4 regions of the Devosia neptuniae genome follow, and region 1 is predicted to be linked to each of the others. Evidence: predicted binding sites of a transcription regulator. Region 1 holds the regulator's gene; each other region holds the start of a gene.
What was found. The regulator PhoB, encoded in region 1, activates phosphate uptake and scavenging genes when phosphate is short. The targets are predictions, from matches to a motif close to TGTCATNNANCTGTCAT.

Region 1 (4,214 bases):
ACACCAAGGATGTCACCGTCCATTACGGTGCCAAGCAGGCCCTGCACGGCATTTCGATCGATATCCCCGACCGCGCCGTCACCTCCTTCATCGGCCCCTCGGGCTGCGGCAAGTCGACCTTCCTGCGCTGCATCAACCGCATGAACGACACTATCGAAGGCGCCAAGGTCGGCGGCCTGATCGAGCTGGATGGCGAGAACATCTACGATCCGTCCCTCGACGTGGTGGAACTGCGCGCCCGCATCGGCATGGTGTTCCAGAAGCCCAATCCCTTCCCCAAATCGATCTATGAAAACGTCGCCTACGGCCCCAAGATTCATGGCCTGGCCCGTTCCAAGACCGATCTGGACGAAATCGTCGTGTCGTCCCTGCGCAAGGCGGGCCTGTTCGAAGAGGTAAAGGACCGCCTCAATGAACCCGGCACCGGCCTCTCCGGTGGCCAGCAGCAGCGCCTCTGCATTGCCCGCGCCATTGCCGTCAGCCCCGAAGTCATCCTGATGGACGAGCCCTGCTCGGCCCTCGATCCGATCGCCACGGCCATCATCGAGGAACTGATCGACGAATTGCGCGAGAACTACACCATCGTCATCGTCACCCATTCCATGCAGCAGGCGGCCCGCGTCAGCCAGCGCACGGCATTCTTCCATCTGGGCAATCTGATCGAGGAAGGCGTCACCGAAGACATCTTCACCAACCCGATCAACAAGCAGACCCAGGATTACATCATGGGCCGTATCGGCTGATCCAAACCCGGACCAAGAGAGACATTGCTATGCCCACTTCCGGCCCCGAACACATCGTCTCCTCCTATAATGACGAGCTCGTCGCCCTGGCCCAGTCGATCGCCGAAATGGGCGGTCAGGTCGAGGTCGCCATCGAAAATGGCACCAAGTCCCTGCTCCGCCTTGATCGCGAACTGGCAGACCTGACCATCATTGCCGATCAGCGCATCGACGACATGCAGCGCAAGATCGACGACATGGCCGTCTCCATGATCGCCCGCCGCCAGCCCATGGCCTCCGATCTGCGCTCGATCATCACCGCCATCCATGTGGCCTCCGATCTCGAACGCGTCGGCGACATGGCCAAGCAATTGGCCCGCCGCTCGCTCAAGCTCGAAGGCCTCAACCTGCAGCCGACCTTCTATAATGGCGTCAAGAACATGACCAATCTGGTCCTGCGCCAGATCAAGGATGCGCTGGATTCCTATTCGAGCCGCGACTCCGCCGGGGCCATCGAAGTGTGCAATCGCGATGACGAGGTGGACGCTATGTACACCTCCCTGTTCCGCGAATTGCTCACCTATATGATGGAAGATCCGCGCAATATCACGCCCTGCACCCATCTGCTGTTCTGCGCCAAGAGCCTGGAACGCATCGGGGACCACGCCACCAATATCGCAGAACGCGCCTATTATCTGCAGACCGGCAAGCAGCTCACATCCGAAGTGGTGGAGCTGCACCGCACCCAGATCAAGGCCTGATCCATGCCTGCAACCATTCTCGTCGTCGAGGACGAAGGCGATATCGCCATCCTCCTGCGCTATAATCTCGAGGCCGAAGGCTTCCGCGTCGTCACCGCGGAAACCGGAGACGAAGCCCAAAGCCAGATTCACGAAAAGCTGCCCGACCTCATCCTGCTCGATTGGATGCTGCCGGAAATCTCGGGGATCGAACTCTGCCGGCGCCTCCGCGCCCGCGAAGAAACCTCGCGCATCCCCATCATCATGCTCACCGCCCGCGGTGAGGAAGAAGAGCGCGTGCGGGGCCTCTCGACCGGCGCCGACGACTATATCGTCAAGCCCTTCTCGGTGCCCGAGCTGATCGCCCGCATCCACGCTCTGCTGCGTCGCGCCAATCCAAATCTCGTCACCGCTGCCCTGCGCGTCGGCGATCTCGAGCTCGACCGCACCACCCACCGCGTGCGCCGCGCCAATCGCGACGTGCATCTGGGCCCCACCGAATACCGCCTGCTCGAATATCTCATGCGCCATCCCGGCCGGGTCTATTCGCGCGAACAGCTGCTCGATGGCGTCTGGGGCAATGACGTCTATGTCGATGAACGCACGGTCGACGTGCATATCGGCCGCCTCCGCCGCGCCATCAATCGCGGCCGCGAATCTGACCCCATCCGCACCGTCCGCGGCGCCGGCTACGCCTTCGACGAACGCTTCGCCCAAGTCGCCTAGACCCAAGCAGAACGTTGCTACGAAATCCCCGCGAAAGCGGGGATTTTCGTTTTAAAAGCAGGAAGAGCAACATCCTGCCCCTCCCCACCCTATCTCCACCCCCACAGTGTCATTCCCGCGAAAGCGGGAACCTCTGTTTTCTCAACCCAACATCCCGAAACGGCGGTTCCCGCTTCCGCGGGAATGACACCGTGGGTCGAACAAATACCTGACCCTTGGCTCCATCGCCTCCCTCCCCCTTGTGGGGAGGGACCGAGGGTGGGGGTGCTGAAGTTTCAACCAATGCCGAGCATTGGGAAGTCCCAGCCCCGACCTCAACCAGATCGCGGTCCCATCCCCCTCCCACCCACCAAACCGCATGCTACCATCCGGCGTCTCTCCCCCCGAGTCGCGCCACCCATGCCCACCTCCACGCCCCGGCAGCTCAATCCGCTGCACCTGCTGATTGCCTTCGGCACCGGGGGCCTGCTCACCCTGATGGTGTTTTTCAACGGCGAGCTGGGCCATTACGGCAACCCGCTCTTTGCCTCCTGGGCCGCCCACGGCACCGGCACCGTAGCCGCCATCCTCTTCCTCGCTTTGCTCTATCGCCGCCGCCCGGCAGCCGAGCCGCAGCCCAAACCAGCCGCCCCGTTTTGGGCCTATCTCGGCGGCATTTCCGGCGCTCTGACGGTCATGTTGACCTCCACCACGGTCAATTCCCCGCTGGCGCTCTCGGGCACGCTGGCACTCGGCCTTGCCGGCCAAGTCGTCTTCAGCCTCGCCGCCGACCGCTGGGGTCTGTTCGGCCTGCCCAAGCGCCGCCTCGAATTGCGCGACCTCGCCGCCGTCCTCCTGATCCTGGCCGGTAGCGCCCTGATCATCCTTGTCGGCATGGGAGGTCGCCCATGATCACCCCCATCCTCTATGCCGTCCTCGCGGGCCTCCTTGTCGGCCTCAGCCGCCAGCTCAACGGCCGCCTCGCCCTCTCCGGCTCGCCCCTGATCGCTTCGTTCTGGAACCATCTTGTCGGCTTTATCGCGCTCACCGCCCTGGGCCTCGCCATCGGCGGCCTCATCCCCGCCGGCGCCGCCACCGCCCCCTGGCACGCCTATATCGGCGGCCCCATCGGCGTCGTCTTCGTCGCCTCCGGCAGCTGGCTCATCCCGCGCATCGGCGCCGTCAACACCGCCCTGCTCGTCATCGGCGGCCAAATGGTCTCCGGCGTGGTGCTCGACCTCGCCCGCGGCACCCCCTCCATCCTCTGGGCCAGCGCCCTAGGCGTGGTGCTCATTCTGGGCGGCATGGCCCTGACACAGCGGCGGCGATAGCAGCAACGTCAGCGACGGTGTTACTCCGGGCGCTTTCAAGAATGCGGTGTCATTCCCGCGAAAGCGGGAACCTCCGTTGACCAGGTTTCCAGGCAAACAGAGGTCCCCGCTTTCGCGGGGATGACACCGTGGGTAATTGTTGGTTCGGGGCACTATCCCGCCCCACCCACCAGGCGCACCCTCCCCTCGACGGGGAGGGAAGGGAGGGGTGACGAGAGCCCAATCCATCCGCTCTATCGCCTCCCTCCCCCTTGAGGGGAGGGATAGAGGGTGGGGGTGCTGAGGCTTCCACAAATATCGAGTGTTTGGTGGCCGCAGCACCCCCACACCCCCATCTATCCCTCTTATCCCCCTTCCCCAAAACCTCCCGCATACTCCCTCCATCTTCCGGGATACGGGCGGCGCTGCAGCGACGAGCGTCCGGAAGCCAGCCGGGGGAGTGGAGGTCGCGCTCCGCTCCGGGTCGAGCGGACGAGGCAATCGGGCGGGAGCTACGGCAAACGCTGGGGCCTGCGATCGCGCCGTCCGACAAAGTCCCGGCACCCCGGGGCGACGTCCGTCTCATTCTAAAACTCATCACGAGGCGAATGCCGTCTCGGGGTCCGTCCGCCTCTTCGATAACCGCACCAGGCGGCGCTTCCGCACGCACAAAAAAGGACCCCGCAAAAGCGGGGCCCCAAACATGCAACAAGACGCCTATCGATCAACCAGCAGCG
Region 2 (4,214 bases), 110 kb from region 1:
AGTGAAATCCACCACCGGCTCGCGCAGCACCAGCCGGGTGATGTTGTAATGATCGCGCAGAAAATCCATCAGCGAGAATTCGGCTTCCACCGCGCCGACCGTCGCGGCCGGCTCATCGGCCGATCCCACCAGCACATCGGTGAAATTCAGCCGCGGCTGCGGCAGCAGCGAAAATTCAATATCGCCGCGGATGATGACCTTGGCGCCGAGCACCCCGCCGGCAAGCTCTTCCATCCGCTCGCGATAGTCACCCCATTGGATGAAACGCGGCGCGATGAATGCCCCGGCGAGCACGAAAATCGCGAGCAGGCCAACGATGATATAGATGCGATTCAGCACGGTTACGCGTAGGTCCGGGTTTGCGCGCAGAGTTTAGGCACTTGCGCCCCCTAAGCAAGCCCGCCATTGCCTTGATTCACGCTATGAAATTGTCGGGTCAAAGGCGCCCAATATCACGGCTTTGCGAGGGACCATGCAAAACGGCCGGGCACAAGGCCCGGCCGCTGTCGCAAAACATTCGCTGAAGATTAAAGCGCGCCGATCGACCAGAAATAGGTCTCGCCCGAGCTGTCATCGACACCGTCATTGTCGGTGATGACATAGCCCACGCCGGCCGCATCCACAGCAAAGCTCTCCACCTTGTCGACCACATAGCCATTGAGGCTCTTCAGATCGGGGATGAAGTCGCGGACCAATTCCTTGCTGACGACCGGCAGTTCGCCACCCAGCGCGGCGGCGTTGAGGTCAGCAACCGGCACGCGATACAGCGCCTTGAGCTGGGCCTTGTCGCCAATCTGGTTGTCGCGCTCGACGATGTAGACATAATCGCCATGTGCAGTGATTTCCGACAGGCCAATCCAGGCGCCTTCTGCCGGCGTTTCGAGCGGATAGGCAACGGCGCCCCATTCCTCGGTCGAAGGCTGGTAGCTCACCAGCTTGACCTGCCCCTTGGGATCATCCTTCCATTCGCGCTGAATGGCGACCCAGAGCGTCATATCGTCACCCTCGCCAATGGCGGTGATGCCTTCCGAACCCGAACGGATTTCATTGGCCAGCAATTCGGCCGGGAACGGAATCTCGGCTTCGATCTCGCCTTCCGCGTTCACATGGAACAGCGCATGCGGCGTGAGCTCGGATGTATCGCCCTCCGAAGCCAGCCAGAAGCCGCCCTCCCCGTCCAGCGTGATGCCTTCAAGGTCGAGCTTCTGTGCCGGATGGCCGCCGCGGGTCACCACTGTCTTGGCAATGATGCGGGCCGGCCTGGACATGGCGTCAATCGTGTAGATGGCAGGCTCGGCGCTCAGCGCGCTGTCGCTGACGGCATAGAGAATGCCGGGCTTTTCAGCATCACCAACGGCGCCCGAAATGGCCGCCCAGCCGAATGGCAGCCCGTTCTCGTCATTGTCCGAAACCAGCTGGGGATAAGCGGCTTCGCCCTCGGCCAGCTCATAGACCATCACATGGGAGCCAATGCCGCCATCTTCGCGCAGGTCCACTTCGTTGGCGGTCACGATCAGATTGCGGGCGGGAATGGCAGTGATGCCTTCCGGGGAAATGCCCGATGGAATGGTCTGCACATATTCTGGCTCGGCGCCGGTATCCTTGTAGATCGCGACGAGCGAGGAGCGCTCTTCGACCACGAAGATATATTGCTGATCGCCAAAGGTTGCGACTTCCAGACCTTCGGGCTCAACGCCCTTCTTGTTGCGCGCATCGGGATAGTGGCCGAGGCGAGCGGCGTCGAGATCGAGCGCATTGGCCGAGTCATAGACGACACTGCCGTCACGATTGAAGATTGAGAAACTGCGCGATCCACCGTTCCAATCGCCCTCATTGGCCACGACCAGGCGGTCAGCATCCAGCCACTTGATGGCATCGGGTTCGCGCGGCACATCGCTGGTTTTGCCAGTGAAATTGAGCGCGCCGTCCTTCTTGGTATCGACATTTTCGACCGAGACCGTGCCAGCGGAGAAGCCACCCGTGACCGTACCGGTCTTGCCGTCGATAATGGCAATCCAGTTGTTTTCCTGCAGGGTGACAGCGATTTCGTCATTGGCGTTGAAATCGACGAATTCAGGCTCCGGGTCCTCGCCGCCGACATCGGCAATGCCGGTCATGTCCACGGTCTTCAGCGTTTTGGCGGCAACCTCGAAAATCACGACGAAGCCAGCAGGCAGCTGCGGGAGATCGCCATCATTGACCTCTTCGTCGCGCTCATTCTCGATGGCGATGGCAATCAGCGTGCCGGCGGCATTATGCGCCACGGAATCCGGCTGGCCGCCCAGATCATATTCGGCATCGACCGCCTTGCTGGCGATATCGACAACGACCAGCTTGCCCGAAGGCGCGACGAAGCTCTCCGACGTATTGACGCCGACATAGGCCTTGCCGCCAATGATGGTGACCGAAGTCGGCTCGCCATCGAGCGACAGGAAACCGAGGTTTTTGGGAGCCTTGGCGTCGGTCAGATCGACAAAGCCAATGCCGCCTGCCGGGCTGTCAGAATAAATAAGGGTCAGGCCATCATCGCTGGCGGTGATGATCTCGGCTGAGGTCGCCTCAGCATCGGGCGCATTGAGCGCGACGGGGAAGCTGGCAATGCGATTGAACACTTGTTCGGCATGGACCGAAACCACCGTCGCCAACAAGGCGGCCGTGAGTGCGGCAAGAAATTTCGTGGAATACATGGATCAAGCCCCTGTTGAAGTCCAAGGCCTGCCCTAGGCCGCATGCATAAAACTTCGATGACAGGGACATGACGGTGCTGTGACGCCGCGCTCTTCTATACAGCGAGCCCCGCGCCACCTATATTGCACCGTGAACAAAAGAAGATTCGTCAATACCCCCACGGCGCAGCCAGCTCCCGGCGCGACGTGATGGAAAGGCCCCGGATGCCCGGCAATACCAACAATACCGAACGCCCGCCTGCCGGGTCGATCACCAGCCAATTCGGCCGGCGGGAAACGCCTGCCTATCTCGATGGTCTCAATGAGGAACAGCGGCTTGCAGTGGAGACCATTGATGGTCCGCTGTTGGTACTGGCCGGCGCCGGCACCGGCAAAACGCGCGTGCTGACAACGCGCATTGCCCATATCATCAATACCAATCGTGCCTGGCCGTCCCAAATCCTGTCGGTGACCTTTACCAACAAGGCCGCCCGCGAGATGAAGGAGCGGATCGAAAAGCTCGTTCCCCGCCTCGAGGCAATGCCCTGGATGGGCACGTTCCACTCCATCGGCGCCCGCATCCTGCGCCAGCATGCGGGCCTTGTGGGTCTGACCAGCAGTTTCACCATCCTCGATACCGACGATCAGATCCGGCTCATCAAGCAATTTCTGGCCGCCGAGGATATCGACGAGAAGCGTTGGCCCGCCAAGCAGTTTGCCGGCATGATGGATGCCTGGAAGAACAAGGGCCTGCTGCCCAAGGACGTTTCGCCGGCCGAAAGTGGCGGCTATGCCAATGGCCGCGGCGCCAAGCTCTATGCCGATTACCAGGCCCGCCTGAAGGTGCTCAACGCCGCAGATTTCGGCGACCTGCTGCTCGAATGCATTCGCCTGTTCAAGGAAAACCCTGACGTGCTGGCGGAATTCCACCGCAAGTTCAAATACATGCTGGTGGACGAATACCAGGACAGCAACGTCGCCCAATATCTCTGGCTGCGCCTATTGGCCCAGGGCAAACCGGCCAGCGAAGCCAATATCTGCGTGGTGGGCGACGACGACCAGTCCATCTATGGCTGGCGCGGCGCCGAGGTCGACAATATCCTGCGCTTCGAAAAGGATTTTCCGGGCGCCAAGGTGATCAAGCTCGAGCGCAATTACCGCTCGACCTCCAATATCCTCAAGGCCGCCTCCAATCTCATCGCCTTCAATGAAAGCCGCCTCGGCAAGACGCTACAGACCGATGTGGGCGAAAGCGGCGAGCTGGTTTCCGTCACCCAGGTGTGGGATTCCGAGGAGGAAGCCCGCACGGTCGGCGAAGAAATCGAGCAATATCAACGCGCTGGCGAGAGCCTCAATTCCATGGCCATCCTGGTCCGCGCCTCCTTCCAGATGCGCGAATTCGAAGAGCGCTTCATCACGCTGGGGCTGAATTACCGCGTCATCGGCGGCCCGCGCTTTTACGAGCGCAAGGAAATCCGCGACGCCATCGCCTATCTGCGCCTTGTCGCCCAGCCGGCCGACGATCTGGCGCTGGACCGTATCATCAAC
Region 3 (4,214 bases), 600 kb from region 1:
TGGCGGCACCAAGCTCAATGAGCGCTTCCGTTCGGCGGAGACCGTCGAAACCGTTGAACTCGAATTCCGCGACTTCACCTATCTTTACGAGCAGGGCGATAGTCTGGTGTTCATGGATCAGGCCAGCTACGAGCAGGTCGAGCTGGCCAAGGACTTCGTCGGCGAGCGCGCCGCATTCTTGCAGGACGGCATGAAGATCACGCTCGAAATGCACGAGGAAACCCCACTGGGCGTCAAATTCCCGGCCAACGTCATCCTCGAAGTCACCGAAGTCGATCCGGTGCAGAAGGGCCAGAGCGTCTCCAGCCAGTTCAAGCCGGCCATTATGTCGAATGGCCTCAAGGTCATGGTGCCGCCCTTCATTGCCGTAGGCGAACGCATCGTCGTCGACACCACCGAAGCCACCTATATGCGCCGGGCAGACTGATCATGGCACGTTCCGCTATTCTCAATGTCATGGTTTCAGCCGCGATCAAGGCTGGCCGTTCGCTCACCAAGGACTTTGCCGAAGTCGAAAACCTGCAGGTTTCGCGCAAGGGACCGGCCGATTTCGTCTCCAAGGCCGATCTGCGAGCCGAGCAGATCGTGTTCGACGAACTCAAAAAGGCCCGCCCCACCTATGCCTTCCTGATGGAAGAAGGCGGGGAAGTCACCGGCACCGATGGCCAGCATCGCTGGATCATCGACCCGCTCGATGGCACCACCAATTTCCTGCACTCGATCCCGCTCTTTGCCGTTGCCATCGCCCTTGAGCGCGCCAATGAGATCGTGGCTTCGGTGATCTATAATCCCGTGCTCGACGAGCTCTATACCGCCGAAAAGGGCGGCGGCACCTGGGTCAACGATCGTCGCCGCCTGCGCATTGGCGGCCGCCGTCATCTGGCCGATGCCGTGGTCTGCACTGGTATCAAGACCCAGGGCACGGCCAATGACAGCCTACAGCTGCGCCAGCTGGCCGCCATCAATCCCGCCGTGGCCGGCATCCGCCGCTCCGGCTCGATTTCCATGGACCTGGCCTGGCTGGCGGCCGGCCGCTATGACGCGGTCTGGGAAGCCGGGCTCGCGCCCTGGGACGTGGCGCCGGGTCTGCTGATGGTCAAGGAAGCCGGCGGAACCATTTCCGACTTTGCCGGCAGCCCCGGCTCGGTCTGGAATGGCCAGGTCGTGGCCGGCAATGAAGCGCTGCATGCAGCGCTGCTGAAGCAACTCAGGCCGATCCAGTAACGACGAATCCGCAGCGGCCCAGGCTTGCATCTTGCCCGGCCGCTGCGCATCTATGCTGCCGGAGGCGTTTTCTCATGGCAGTGCCCACGCTCTATGAATGGATCGGCGGCATTGAGCCGTTGCGCCGTCTGACCGCCGAATTCTACCGCCGCGTGCCCGATGATCCGGTGCTGGCGCCGGTATTCGCCCATATGGCGGCGGACCACCCCGAACATGTTGCGCTGTTCCTCGCCGAAGTACTGGGCGGCCCCGCGCTTTATTCGCGCGAACATGGCGGCCACCCCGAAATGGTGCGCCACCATCTGGGCCGGCATTTGAGCGAGACCATGCGGCGGCGCTGGATCAGCCTGCTGCTCGACACCTATACCGATCTGGGCCTGCCGGCCGATCCCGAATTTGCTTCGGCGCTGGTTGGCTATCTCGAATGGGGATCGCGGCTGGCCGTCATCAATTCGGTGCCCGGCGCGAGCGTGTCCGAACAGGCACCAATGCCCAAATGGGGCTGGGGCGAAACCGGCGGTCCCTATATTCCCAAGGCCGACTAGCCGAGGGGCAGCAGCTCCTCGAACCAGTTCATATCCTCAAAGCTGCAGAAAGCCGGCGTGCGCAATTCCAGCACCGGCGCCTGCACGCGGATCATGGCCAAGGCATCGTCCAGCATATCCTGCCAGGCGGGCAACGCCGCCTCATCGAGCCAGTCGATCAGATAGGCAAAGGTGATGTGGAACTCGTAGCTGTCGTGGTCGGGGTGCCGATAACCCAACAGCGCCGCTAGATCATTGCGCCAGCCAGCCATAGCGCGGCGATCGGCTTCGGTAATCCCCTGTACCACCAGCCCCGTGGGCAGCGCCCGGACGGCTTCCACCGCGAATGCCGTCCCGCCCGCATAGGGCGCCAGCCGCTCCAGCATCAGCTCGGTCATCGTATCGACGGGCGTATCGAGCGGCACGCCGGCCGGCCAATAGGTCGGCTCGCGGCGGGTTTCGATAATGCCCTGGAACAGCGTCATATGCAGGCTCTCCGCCGCCGTGAAGGCCAGCTGGCGCGCTTCGGGCATGTCGAGATAACGCTGCCGCGCCGCATGCAGGACCCGCTCGGTGTCCGAGCCCTCCTGCAGATGACACACCACGGTATTGCCCCGCTCGGGCAGGAAAATGCCGTCCCGATTGTAGCGTTGGCCCAGATGGTACGGCGCTGCAGGACGATGCGTGTGGGAAAATGCCTGTAGATCGGGCGAGATCATGGCCAGGGACATGGCGGGCTCCGGATAACGTTTGCTGGGCACAGCGCTATCCGGCCTAAACGAAACCTCTGTGACAGCGGCCAACACACAAACCTTTGTCATTGCCCTGCCACGCTGCACTGACTAGTCTTGGCAGTGATTTGCGCGCATGAGGCAAGGTTCCGGCAAAGATGACGCAAGGCTACGATCCATACCATCTCGCCAGCCCGACTGTTTACCTCATCAAGATCGTGATTTTTCTGGTGCTGGTGGCGCTGGTTGGGGCGATCTTGTTCACCACGATCGTCACCTTCTTCTGGGCCAATCCGTTCATCAATTCGATGATCTTCCTGGCCCTGTTCGTCGGCATTTTCCTCAGCTTCCGCCAGATATTCCGCCTTTTCCCCGAGGTGAAATGGGTCAATTCGCTGCAGGACGGCAATGTGACCAATGTGCGCCCGCCCGTACTGCTGGCGCCGGTGGCGGGCCTGCTGCGCGAGCGGATCGGGGAAGCGATCATCACGCCCTCTTCCATGCGCTCGATCCTCGATAGCGTGGGCAACCGGCTCGATGAAGCCAAGGATACCTCGCGCTACCTGACCGGCCTTCTGGTGTTTCTGGGCCTGATGGGCACGTTTTACGGCCTGCTCGAAACCGTCAGCAGCGTTGCCGGCGTGATCAATTCGCTCGACGTGACCAATGGCGACAGCGCCGCGCAATTCTCGAGCCTGCGCGAGGGCCTGTCGGCGCCGCTGGCCGGCATGGGCACCGCGTTTTCCTCCTCACTGTTCGGTCTTGCGGGTTCGCTCGTGCTGGGGTTCCTCGACCTGCAGACCAGCCAGGCACAGAACGCCTTCTATACCGATCTTGAAGACTGGATGACCTCGATGACCGAGCTAGACCATCCCGTTTCGGCCATGCAGGCCAATGCGGGTGGCCCCGAAATGCAGGCCATGTTCGACAAGCTCGGCAGCTCGATGCAAAACCAGAATTCCTCGCAGAACGCCATCCGCGCCATGGCCGAACTGGCGCGCGGCATTGACGGGCTGGTCAAGCACATCCGCACCGAACAGGACGATTTGCGCAAGCACATTACCGATCAGGCCGAAACCAATCAGAAGCTGCGTGAGTTGATCGAGGCCGTGCTGTCCCAGGCTGATAGCGAGCGGCGGAACTAATGCCAGGAGCCCGCTCCCGCCGGCGCATCGAGGCCAATTACTGGCCCGGTTTCGTCGACGCCCTGTCGAGCCTGCTGCTCGTCATCATCTTCCTGCTCTCCCTGTTCATGTTGACCCAGTTCTTCCTGGGCCAGGAATTGCAGGGCCGCGACACCGCGCTCTCCCGGCTCAATAGCCAGATTGCCGAACTCACCGACCTGCTGCAGCTCGAGCGTTCCAATTCCGATGACTTGAACTCCCAGATCGCCAATCTGACGGCCACGCTCGCCACCGCCCAATCCGACAATGCCGAGCTGACGGGCCAGCTTTCGGGTATCGGCGCGGGGCTGGCGGGCAAGGACGAGACCATTGCGGGCCTGCAATCCGAGCTGGCGGACGCCCAGGACCTGTCCGACGAGGCCAATGCGCAGATCACCCTGCTCAACCAGCAATTGGCCGCGCTGCGCACCCAGATCGGCGCGCTGGAGAATGCGCTCGAAGCGTCCGAAAGCCGCGACACCGAATCGCGCACCCAGATCGCCGATCTGGGCCGCCGCCTCAATCTGGCATTGGCTCAGCGCGTGCAGGATTTGAGCCGCTATCGCTCCGAC
Region 4 (4,214 bases), 560 kb from region 1:
ACGGGCGCCAATACCGACGAAATCCTCAGCATCGCCAAGAACTATGGCGACGCCTCGATGACCAAGCAGTCCAATGGCGATCCGCAGATCACCGGCGAGATCAACGGGGTCGCCTATCAGGTCTATTTCCGCAATTGCACCAACAACAAGAATTGCGAAGACCTCAACTTCTATCTCGGTTTCCTCGATATCAAGCCGACCCTGGAACAGATCAACGACTGGAACTTCAACAAGCGCTTCAGCCGCGCCTATCTCGACCAGGACAAGGACGCCTGCGTCGAAATGGATCTCGACCTGGTCCAGGGTGTCAGCGCCAAATATCTCGATTCCCAGTTCTCACTGTGGAAGATGGTGGTCGAGCAGTTTGCCGACCATGTCGGCTATAAGAGCTAGGCTGACCTACATGGCGACAAATAAAAGGGGCCTTTCGGCCCCTTTTGCATTTCTGGCGCGCGGTGCGGTTATTCGGCTTTGAGGAAGTCGGCGACGTCGAGCAGGATATATTCGTTGTCGTCGGCACGGCCGGCTTCGCGGCCCGTCGAGCCGGGATAGTTGTTGTCATTGGCGACGATGATCGTGGTCGGGTCGACCAGATCGACGTCTTCGATGGTGACGAAGGGGAAGGTGAATACGCCGTCCTTGGTGCCGCGCGGCCCGATGCCGTCGGGGTCCTTGATCGCCATCAGGTCGATATAGGCCAGCTTTTCCAGCACGCCGTTGGCATCGGCCTTTTCCAGATCGACGAGATAGATACGCTTGAAGGCAGCGGCCTTTTCGCGGCCATCGTCGCCTTCTCCATTGTCGCGTTCGATGATCAGCCCGCGGGTGCCATCGATGATGTTGAAATCGCCGATCGCGTGGGTGGCGTCTTCGAGCGGGTAGTAGCGGACCTTGTCATTCCAGCTGGCGCTGGCGACGTCGAATTCCAGCATGCGCAGGACCGGCTTGCCATCGATCAGCTCGAGGGCCTTGGCCTCTTCGTCGTAGAACGGCTTTTCCAGCAACGGATAGAGCGTCTTGCCATCGATCGACTGGGCCATGCCTTCATAGCCGCCCGAGCGGCCGGTGTTCACGCCGGTCGGAACGGCGCCTGCAGCCGGGGTCGAGACGAACTGGTTGTCGGGCGACTTGTAATCAACGCCGCCCGGATTGGTGGCGATGACCTGCAGCACGACGCCGTTCGCATCGACTTCGATCAGCCAGGGGCCGAACTCGTCGCCGATCCAGTAGTTCTCGCCGACCGGCTGGATGGATTCCGGGTCGAAATCGGCGCCGGTCAGATAGCGGGTGTCGCTATGCTCGGTGACGATCGGGAATGGCACGACGCGGTTGGGATCCTTGAGGAACACCGTGCGCTCAATGCCGACTTTGCCGGCTTCCCAGTCCATCTTCAGGATGTTGAACATCAGCATGGCGTCGGACGAATTGGCCTTGTTGCCGAAGCCATTGTCGGTCAGCAGCAGGAAGCGATCATCGTCCAGCGAGCGCACGCCCGACATGCCTTGCAGCGGCTGGCCGGGAAACGGCATGGCAATGCCGGAGGCCGGATTGGCCCAGCCATAGGGTGTCTCGACCCGGGTGCCCGAGGTGAAGCGGCCCGACATGTTGAGGCTATAGGGCGCGTTGGCCGGAGCGGGCACGAAAGTCTGCGCCGGCAGTTCGGCATGGGCCTTGAGGGTCGCGTCGAATTGGGTCTGGGCGAAGGCAGAAGTTGAAAGCATCGCGACGGCCAGCGCGGCAAGCAGCGTCTTCTTGGACATGGATCATCTCCGGAAAAGGAAGTGATCCGCTGCTAGCGCGGCTACGTGTCGGTCCGGCTACGGGCCAATGGCAGTTCGTTGACAATGCACAGGCCCAAAAGAAAAGGGAGCCTTGCGGCCCCCTTCCCTCAAATTCGGATTTGTTGCGTCGCTTACTCGGCGGCGGTCGGAGCCGGGATCGCCTGGGTGTTGGCCTGGCGGCGGCGCTCGTCGAGGATCAGGTCGTCGCGCTTGGTGGCGATCAACTTGGCCGAGGAGATGCCAGCACCGGTACCAGCCGGGATCAGGCGGCCGACGATGACGTTCTCCTTGAGACCTTCGAGCAGATCGGCCTTGCCGGACACTGCCGCTTCCGTGAGGACGCGGGTGGTTTCCTGGAACGAAGCAGCCGAGATGAACGAACGGGTCTGCAGCGATGCCTTGGTGATGCCCAGCAGCACCGGATTGGCCGTCGCAGGCTTCTTGCCTTCAGCGACCAGAGCATCGTTGAGCTCGTCAAAGTCCAGCTTGTCGAGCTGCTCGTCCTTGAGCAGGCCAGACTCACCTGGATCCACGATCTCGACCTTCTGCAGCATCTGGCGAACGATCACCTCGATGTGCTTGTCGTTGATCAACACGCCCTGCAGACGATAAACTTCCTGGATTTCATTGACGAGGTAACGAGCAAGCTCTTCCACGCCCTTGATGGCCAGAATGTCGTGCGGCGCCGGGTTGCCGTCGAGGATGTATTCGCCCTTTTCGATCGGGTCGCCTTCCTGAAGATGGAAGGGCTTGCCCTTCGGGATCAGGTATTCAACCGGATCTGCACCTTCTTCGTTCGGCTCGATGATGACGCGACGCTTGTTCTTGTAGTCGCGACCGAAACGGATCGTACCATCGATCTCGGCGATGATGGCGTGATCCTTGGGACGGCGTGCTTCGAACAATTCAGCCACGCGCGGCAGACCGCCCGTGATGTCCTTGGTCTTGGCCGATTCCAGCGGAATACGGGCCAGCACGTCGCCGGGCGCGACCTTCTCGCCGGGCTCCACGTTGATAACGGCATCGACCGAGAGCAGATAACGGGCGTCGCCGCCACGATCCACCTTGGCAACCACACCGCCGCGAGCAATCGCGAGGGCCGGCTTGAGGCCGTCACCGCGCTGATTGGTGCGCCAATCGATGACAACGCGCTTGGTGAAGCCCGTTGCCTCGTCGGTGTTTTCCGCAACCGATGCACCGTCAACGAGATCCTCGAACACGACCTCACCCTCGACTTCAGCGAGGATCGGACGGGTGTAGGGGTCCCATTCGGCCAGACGCTGGCCACGACGAACCATGTCGCCTTCCTTGACCAGCAGCTTGGAACCATAGGTCACCTTGTGGGTGGTGCGTTCCTTGCCGTCGGCATCGAGAATGGCGAGCGACACGTTACGGGCCATGACGACAAGCTTGCCGCCCTCGACCTTGGCAACGTTGGGGTTACGGATGGCGATCTTGCCTTCAGCACCCGATTCCAGGAACGAGCTATCGACCACCTGAGCCGTACCACCGATGTGGAACGTGCGCATGGTGAGCTGCGTGCCGGGTTCACCGATCGACTGAGCGGCGATAACGCCGACAGCTTCACCCATGTTCACGGGCGTGCCGCGAGCAAGGTCACGGCCATAGCAGGCCGCGCAGGTCCCCTGGCGCATGTCGCAAGTCAGCGGGGAGCGGATACGGATCGACTGGATCCGGGCTTCCTCGATGATGTCGACATGCTTTTCTTCCAGCAACGTCCCCTTGGCGGCGATCAGATCGCCGGTCAGCGGATGGTTGATGTCGTCAGCTGCCGTGCGGCCCAGCACGCGCTGGCCGATCGACGCAACGATCTGGCCGGCATCGACGATGGGCTCCATGGTGAGGCCACGCTCGGTGCCGCAATCGGTGGCCACGATGATGGCGTCCTGCGCCACGTCCACGAGACGACGGGTCAGGTAACCCGAGTTCGCAGTCTTGAGCGCGGTGTCGGCCAGACCCTTACGGGCACCGTGGGTCGAGTTGAAGTACTCGAGAACGTTCAGGCCTTCCTTGAAGTTAGCCGTGATCGGGGTCTCGATGATCGAGCCGTCGGGACGCGCCATCAGGCCGCGCATACCGGCAAGCTGCTTCATCTGGGCCGGGGAACCACGGGCACCCGAATGGCTCATCATGTAGACCGAGTTGATCGGCTTTTGACGACCGGTTTCCTTGTCGATCTGAACGGCCGCAATGCCCTTCATCATCTCTTCGGCAACCTTGTCACCACACTTGGCCCAGGCGTCGACCACCTTGTTGTACTTTTCGCCCTGAGTGATCAGGCCGTCATTGTACTGCTGCTCGAACTCTTCGACCTGCTTACGGGCGGCTTCCACGATCGTGTACTTGGACGGCGGGATAACCATGTCGTCCTTGCCGAACGAGATGCCGGCGTCACACGCGTTCTTGAAGCCA

Region 2: the regulator PhoB is predicted to act here: its motif matches at 2,745-2,761, upstream of N8A98_RS16125 (esterase-like activity of phytase family protein).
Region 3: the regulator PhoB is predicted to act here: its motif matches at 2,527-2,543, upstream of N8A98_RS12575 (DUF1868 domain-containing protein).
Region 4: the regulator PhoB is predicted to act here: its motif matches at 1,828-1,844, upstream of N8A98_RS18290 (esterase-like activity of phytase family protein).

What each region holds. Positions count from the first base shown of each region.
Region 1 is NZ_CP104965.1:2,598,287-2,602,500, reverse strand. It holds gene pstB (phosphate ABC transporter ATP-binding protein PstB) at 1-743, shown strand, start outside; gene phoU (phosphate signaling complex protein PhoU) at 773-1,483, shown strand; gene phoB (phosphate regulon transcriptional regulator PhoB) at 1,487-2,188, shown strand; gene N8A98_RS15590 (DMT family transporter) at 2,588-3,079, shown strand; gene N8A98_RS15585 (DMT family transporter) at 3,076-3,498, shown strand; gene N8A98_RS15580 (aldehyde dehydrogenase family protein) at 4,202-4,214, opposite strand, start outside.
Region 2 is NZ_CP104965.1:2,712,520-2,716,733, reverse strand. It holds gene N8A98_RS16130 (AsmA family protein) at 1-339, opposite strand, end outside; gene N8A98_RS16125 (esterase-like activity of phytase family protein) at 528-2,687, opposite strand; gene N8A98_RS16120 (ATP-dependent helicase) at 2,892-4,214, shown strand, end outside.
Region 3 is NZ_CP104965.1:1,997,465-2,001,678, reverse strand. It holds gene efp (elongation factor P) at 1-427, shown strand, start outside; gene N8A98_RS12585 (inositol monophosphatase family protein) at 430-1,224, shown strand; gene N8A98_RS12580 (group II truncated hemoglobin) at 1,299-1,769, shown strand; gene N8A98_RS12575 (DUF1868 domain-containing protein) at 1,766-2,479, opposite strand; gene N8A98_RS12570 (flagellar motor protein MotA) at 2,638-3,624, shown strand; gene N8A98_RS12565 (peptidoglycan -binding protein) at 3,624-4,214, shown strand, end outside.
Region 4 is NZ_CP104965.1:3,158,679-3,162,892, reverse strand. It holds gene N8A98_RS18295 (YbjN domain-containing protein) at 1-393, shown strand, start outside; gene N8A98_RS18290 (esterase-like activity of phytase family protein) at 462-1,760, opposite strand; gene rpoC (DNA-directed RNA polymerase subunit beta') at 1,913-4,214, opposite strand, start outside.